Linked DNA regions of Aquitalea magnusonii. Each later gene encodes a partner of the first gene's protein in a complex. Links are inferred from orthologs where the notes say so. Each region holds a gene or a part of one and is shown in the gene's direction. Other genes may lie near its edges.

What was found.
Region 2: the proteins of secA (region 1) and secY are in contact, whole or in part, in a crystal structure (PDB 3DIN), measured with the Thermotoga maritima proteins. The link is inferred for Aquitalea magnusonii from one-to-one orthologs. Residues at the interface, in WP_004082002.1 of Thermotoga maritima: Glu261, Ala262, Arg263, Lys300, Ala301, Arg302, Thr303, Ile304, Ile305, Leu323, Tyr324, Asp325, Pro326, Val329, Ser330, Tyr333, Ile336, Lys340, Phe345, Val349, Glu363, Phe364, Tyr374, Ser375, Gly376, Gly377, Glu393, Ile395, Thr482, Ser483; in WP_004081795.1 of Thermotoga maritima: Glu108, Gly109, Glu110, Glu111, Ala236, Glu237, Arg238, Arg239, Ile240, Thr241, Ile242, Gln243, Tyr244, Ala245, Arg246, Arg247, Val248, Thr249, Gly250, Arg251, Arg252, Val253, Tyr254, Gly256, Ala257, Ser258, Thr259, Tyr260, Leu261, Pro262.

Annotation. Positions count from the first base shown.
Region 1 is NZ_AP018823.1:4,552,437-4,555,994, forward strand. Bases 182-3,420 are described here. They hold secA (preprotein translocase subunit SecA), read left to right. Parts: upstream 182-502; coding sequence 503-3,220; downstream 3,221-3,420. Other genes in these bases: DLM_RS21355 (Maf family protein), read left to right, coding at 3,400-3,420. Also shown: DLM_RS21345 (ABC transporter permease), read right to left, coding at 1-16; more of DLM_RS21355, read left to right, coding at 3,421-3,558. UniProt on the Escherichia coli protein: Required for protein export, interacts with the SecYEG preprotein conducting channel.
Region 2 is NZ_AP018823.1:4,691,782-4,694,914, forward strand. Bases 121-2,934 are described here. They hold secY (preprotein translocase subunit SecY), read left to right. Parts: upstream 121-774; coding sequence 775-2,094; downstream 2,095-2,934. Other genes in these bases: rpsE (30S ribosomal protein S5), read left to right, coding at 121-150; rpmD (50S ribosomal protein L30), read left to right, coding at 143-328; rplO (50S ribosomal protein L15), read left to right, coding at 332-763; rpmJ (50S ribosomal protein L36), read left to right, coding at 2,363-2,476; rpsM (30S ribosomal protein S13), read left to right, coding at 2,547-2,909. Outside these bases: more of rpsE, read left to right, coding at 1-120; more of rpsK, read left to right, coding at 2,935-3,133. UniProt on the Escherichia coli protein: The central subunit of the protein translocation channel SecYEG. Consists of two halves formed by TMs 1-5 and 6-10.

The DNA of each region.
Region 1 (3,558 bases):
GGATAACGCTAGTCATCAGGCCTCTCCGATTGGTGTGGTTAACCTGGCGGAACAGTGCAGGCCCCGTTCCGCTTCTTCATCAGATGAGCACCATCTTTTGTTATGTCACGGCGGGCCGTGGGCAAACATCAAACTGGCTCTGCAAACGCGCACGAATGATAACAAGGCAAACATCAAATTTTGATGAAATCTGACAGTTTTTTGTATGGATTATGTAACGACATCATTTGCTGAAAAATACCCGCAAGCTCGCGATTTGCAAGTAATTAATGCCAGCACTGGCTGCATAGGCAATTTGCCGTGGTGGCGGCTGCCGGCACCGGCCCGCTTGCCTGGTGGCGGCACGCATGGCAGCTTGCCATGCGTGCTGTGCGCTGGCGACAAATTTGGCTGCCATGGCTTGATTCAGCGCAAGCTCGCCCCCATAACCTAGTCTCGCGGATGTGCTACACTTTCGCCTATTTTGTTTTGTCGGCCCGTCCGGGCCTCTGGATTGGAATACATGATTTCCTCGCTACTCAAGAAAGTATTTGGCAGCCGCAACGACCGTCTGCTGAAGCAGTATCGTCAGGAAGTGGCGCGCATCAATGCCCTCGAAGATGGCATGAAAGCGCTGTCCGACGAGGCTTTGGCGGGAAAAACCGCCGAGTTCAAAAAGCGCCTCGCTGAGGGCGCAACGCTGGACAGTATCCTGCCGGAGGCCTTTGCCGTCTGCCGCGAGGCCTCGCGCCGCGTGCTGGGCATGCGCCACTTCGATGTGCAGCTGATCGGCGGCATGGTGCTGCACCATGGCAAGATTGCCGAAATGCGTACCGGTGAAGGTAAAACCCTGGTGGGCACCCTGCCGGTATACCTGAATGCACTGACCGGCAACGGCGTGCATGTCATCACCGTCAACGACTACCTGGCCAGCCGTGACGCCGGCATCATGGGCCGCCTGTACAACTTCCTCGGCCTGACCGTGGGCGTGAACCTGTCGCAGATGGCGCATGATGACAAGCAAGCCGCCTATGCCTGCGACATCACTTACGGCACCAATAACGAATTCGGTTTTGACTACCTGCGCGACAACATGGTGTTCACCACCGGCGAGAAGGTGCAGCGCAAGCTGGCCTTTGCCGTGGTCGACGAAGTGGACTCCATCCTGATTGACGAAGCGCGTACCCCGCTGATCATCTCCGGCCCGGCCGAAGACAATATCGACATGTACCAGCGCATGAACGCGGTACCGCCGCTGCTCAAGCGCCAGGAAACCGAGGACGGCGAGGGTGACTACTGGGTGGATGAAAAAGCCCATAGCGTGCTGTTGTCCGAAGCCGGTCACGAACACTGCGAAGACATCCTGGTACAACTGGGCATGCTGAAGGAAGGCGACAGCCTGTATTCCGCCACCAACATCACCCTGATGCACCACCTGATGGCCGCCTTGCGCGCCCATTCGCTCTTCCATCTGGACCAGCACTACGTGGTGCAGGATGGTGAAGTGGTGATCGTGGATGAATTCACCGGCCGCCTGATGGCAGGCCGTCGTTGGTCCGAAGGCCTGCACCAGGCGGTGGAAGCCAAGGAAGGCGTGGAAATCAACCGCGAAAACCAGACCCTGGCGTCCATTACCTTCCAGAACTACTTCCGCCTGTACGGCAAGCTGTCCGGCATGACCGGCACCGCCGACACTGAAGCCTACGAATTCCAGAGCATCTACGGCCTGGAAACGGTGGTGATCCCCACCAACCGTCCGATGCAGCGCAAGGACGCGCAGGACAAGGTATATCGTTCTTCCCGCGAGAAGTACGACGCCATCCTGGCCGACATCAAGGACTGCCACGAGCGTGGCCAGCCGGTGCTGGTGGGTACCACCAGCATCGAAAACTCCGAGCTGATTGCCGAGCTGCTCAAGCAGGCCAAGCTGCCGCACAATGTGCTGAACGCCAAGGAACATGCGCGTGAAGCCGACATCGTGGTGCAGGCCGGTCGTCCGGGCGTGATCACCGTGGCCACCAATATGGCCGGTCGTGGTACCGACATCGTGCTGGGTGGCAATCCGGAACCGGAAATCCGCGCGGTACAGAAGGACGACAGCCTGTCTGAAGACGAGCAGAACGCCCGCATCGAAGCCATCCGCGCCGAGTGGAAGCTGCGTCACGACGCGGTGCTGGCCGCAGGCGGCCTGCACATCATCGGTACCGAGCGTCATGAATCGCGCCGTATCGACAACCAGTTGCGTGGCCGTTCCGGCCGTCAGGGCGATCCGGGTTCCTCCCGCTTCTACCTGAGCCTGGAAGACCCGCTGCTGCGCATTTTTGCCTCCGACCGCGTGGCCGCCATCATGGACCGCCTGAAAATGCCGGACGGCGAAGCCATCGAACACCCGTGGGTATCGCGTTCCATCGAAAACGCCCAGCGCAAGGTGGAAGGCCGCAACTTCGACATCCGCAAGCAATTGCTGGAATACGATGACGTGGCCAATGACCAGCGCAAGGTGATCTACCAGCAGCGCAACGACATCCTGCAGGATGAAGACGTCAGCGCCGTGGTGATCAACATGCGTGAAGGTGTGCTGTCCGACCTGGTCGACCTGCACCTGCCGCCGGAATCCATGGAAGAGCAGTGGGACCTGGTGGGCCTGGAGAAAACCCTGGAAGCCGAATTCCAGCTGGCCGCCCCGGTGGCCGACTGGATCAAGGCCGAATCCACACTGGACATTCCGGACATCAAGGCCCGCATCATCCAGCAGGCTGCCGATGCCTATCAGGCCAAGGTGGATCTGGCTGGCGAGCAAGTGATGCGCCAGTTTGAACGCAGCCTGGTACTGCAAATGCTGGATACCCACTGGCGCGAACATCTGGCCGCCATGGACCATCTGCGTCAGGGCATTCACCTGCGCGGCTATGCGCAGAAGAACCCGAAGCAGGAATACAAGCGCGAAGCGTTTGAGCTGTTTGCCGACATGCTGGAGCGCATCAAGCGCAGCGTGGTAAACGTGCTGATGACGGTGCAGATTCGCGGTCAGGAAGATGTGGACGCAGTCGAGCCGCATCAGCATGGCGACTACGAAATGCAGCATGCCGAGCCGGGCTCTTCGCTGGGCGAGAACGACGATGAAGACAACCCGCTGTCGCCCGAAGCGCTGGCCGAGCAAGGCCTGCGCGTGAGCCGCAACGACCCTTGTCCCTGCGGCAGCGGTAAAAAATACAAGCAGTGCCACGGCCGTCTGGCCTGAGTCTGACCAAGGTCTGACCATGCCATGAACCAGCAAACGCCCTGCCTTGTCGCAGGGCGTTTTGCGTAGGTGCAGCTACGTAGCCGGGCACCTTTTGCAGTGCAGCAGATGGTGGGCCAGGGGCCGCTCTGCTACCCTTGCAGCTCATAAATATTGATAACAATGGCAGCGACAACATCATGACCCCAAGCGATACCCGTATTTACCTGGCATCCGGCAGCCCGCGTCGTCGCGAACTGCTGGAACAGCTGGGCGTGCATCTGGAACGCATCCACGCCGACATCGACGAATCGGTACTGCCCGGTGAAAACGCCGTCGCCTATACCGAGCGCCTGGCA
Region 2 (3,133 bases), 140 kb from region 1 along the record:
AATGTTTCGGCCAAGATCCATGGTTCCACTAACCCGTACAACGTGGTTCGTGCAACTCTGGACGGTCTGAACAAGATTAACACCGCTTCTCAGGTTGCCGCCAAGCGTGGTCTGACCGTAGAAGAGATCCTGGGGGTTGATCATGAGTAACACCAACACTGTTAAGGTAACTCTGGTAAAGAGCCTGATCGGTCGTCTGGAATCCCACAAGGCTTGCGCCCGTGGCCTGGGTCTGAAAAAGATCCGCCAGACTGTGGAAGTGCTCGATACCCCTGAAAACCGTGGCATGATCAACAAGATCAGCTACCTGTTGAAATTCGAGGGCTAAGAGATGCTGCTGAACACCATTCAACCCGGTGCCGGCGCCAAGCATGCCAAGCGTCGTGTAGGTCGCGGCATTGGTAGCGGCCTGGGCAAGACTTCCGGTCGTGGCCACAAGGGTCAAAAGAGCCGTGCAGGTGGTTTCCACAAGGTTGGTTTTGAAGGCGGTCAAATGCCGCTGCAACGTCGCTTGCCGAAACGTGGCTTCAAGTCGCTGACGGCTCGCTTCAATGCAGAAGTACGCCTGTCCGAACTGAACCTGCTGCCGGTTGACGAAATCGATCTGTTGGCACTGAAGCAAGCTGGTCTGGTAGACGCTCAGGCTCTGGTAGCCAAGGTTGTCCTGTCCGGCAAGATCGAACGTGCCGTTAAGCTGCGTGGCATTGCTGCGACTGCTGGCGCTCGCGCTGCTATCGAAGCTGCCGGCGGCAGTATTGAATAAGGCGCACTTACGTGTCGAATACTTCTCTAGTTGGAAATGCCAATAAATTTGGTGATTTGAAGCGCCGCATCATGTTCTTGATCGGAGCTTTGATTGTTTACCGTATTGGTGCGCATATTCCGGTGCCTGGTATCAATCCTGCCGAACTAGCGAAGTTGTTCCACACGTCGCAGACGGGCCTGCTCGACATGTTCAACATGTTTTCGGGCGGCGCCCTCTCGAGATTTACGGTATTTGCTTTGGGCATCATGCCGTACATCTCGGCTTCCATCATTCTTCAGCTTGCCTCTGAGGTTCTTCCGAGCCTGAAGCAGCTGAAGAAGGAAGGCGACGCGGGACGTCGTAAGGTAACTCAGTACACACGTTATGCAACCGTTTTGCTGGCCTCTTTCCAGAGTTTCAGTATTGCGGTGATGCTGTTTAAGCAGCCTAACCTGGTGGTGACTGCCCAGTGGGAGTTCTACCTGACAACCGTGGTATCTCTGGTAACCGGCACCATGTTCCTCATGTGGCTGGGTGAGCAGATTACCGAGCGTGGTATCGGCAACGGTATCTCGCTGATCATCTGTGCAGGTATTGCATCGGGTGTTCCGGCTGCCATTGGCAAGACGCTCACGCTGACCAGTCAAGGCTCGCTGCCCATCCTGTTTACCATCGTGCTGTTTATCGGTGTTGCCCTGATGACCTATGTTGTCGTGTTCGCAGAACGCGGTCAGCGTAAGGTACTGGTCAACTACGCCAAGCGTCAGGTTGGTAATCGTGTCATGCAGGGCCAGAGCACGCACATGCCGCTCAAGCTCAACATGGCAGGGGTGATTCCGCCGATTTTTGCATCCAGCATCATCCTGTTCCCTGCCACCATCCTTGGCTGGCTGGGCAACAATGAAAGCCTGGGTTGGCTCAAGGGCGTGGCTGACAAGCTGCATCCGGGTCAGCCGATCTATGTGCTGCTGTATGCAACGGCCATCATTTTCTTCTGTTACTTCTACACCGCGCTTGTTTTCAATCCGAAAGAGACGGCAGATAACCTGAAGAAGAGTGGTGCGTTCATCCCAGGTATCCGTCCAGGTGAGCAGACTTCCCGTTACATCGAGAAGATCATTCTGCGGCTGACACTGATCGGTGCAATTTACATTACGCTGGTTTGTCTGTTGCCGGAATTCCTCATCCTGAAGTGGAATGTACCGTTCTACTTCGGTGGCACATCACTGCTGATCATTGTAGTGGTCACCATGGATTTCATGGCTCAGGTACAGTCCTACGTTCTGTCTCATCAGTACGAGAGTTTGCTCAAGAAGGCTAACTTCAAGGGTAATGCACTCGGCCGGTGACATACGTGTTCTCGCTGGGTTATATGGCTAGGTAAGAAACCTTCCAGATGCAGGGTGAGATTTGGCAGTAGAGCTGTCGCCCTACTGCTGGATCAAACTTGAGAATGGACACGTCGTACTTGGGCGTAAGCAGTCCTTGCCTGATGTTGGCAAGTACCTTGTTTACATGGTCAGGGTGGATAACATCCCGCCTGGACAGACCACTGCCCGTATCGTGTTCCGTGCGAAATAACGCACTCGCTCTTTTAGAGTAACGAAAGGAACTGACATGCGAGTACAGCCTTCGGTAAAGAAGATTTGCCGTAACTGCAAAATCATCCGTCGCAATCGCGTAGTTCGCGTGATCTGCACGGATCCGCGTCACAAGCAAAAGCAAGGCTAACATTTGTTAGACCTGACTTTGCGTGTTACAATCGCAAACTTTTCAAGGTCTTAAGGCTTAAGGAAAGAGTATGGCCCGTATTGCAGGGGTAAATATCCCCAATCATGCGCATGCCGTTATCGGCCTGCAGGCAATTTTCGGCATCGGTCAGACTCGCGCCCAGCAGATTTGTGTTGCTGCCAGCGTGAATCCCTCCACCAAGGTGAAGGATCTGACTGAGGCTGAGATGGAGACTCTGCGTGAAGAAGTGGCTAAGTTCACCGTTGAAGGTGACCTGCGTCGCGAAATCACCATGAGCATCAAACGTCTGATGGACATGGGCTGCTATCGCGGCATGCGCCATCGTCGTGGCCTGCCGTGCCGCGGTCAGCGCACTCGCACTAACGCTCGTACCCGCAAGGGACCGCGTAAGGCGATCGCCGGCAAGAAGTAACTAAAGGAACACAGAAATGGCTAAAGCAAACACAGCTGTCCGTGTACGTAAAAAAGTGCGCAAGTCTGTTAGCGAAGGCATCGTGCATGTGCACGCTTCGTTCAACAACACCATCATCACTATCACCGACCGTCAAGGCAATGCACTGTCTTGGGCTACCTCTGGCGGCGCTGGTTTTAAGGGCTCGCGCAAGAGTACACCCTTTGCTGCTCAGGTAGCAGCAG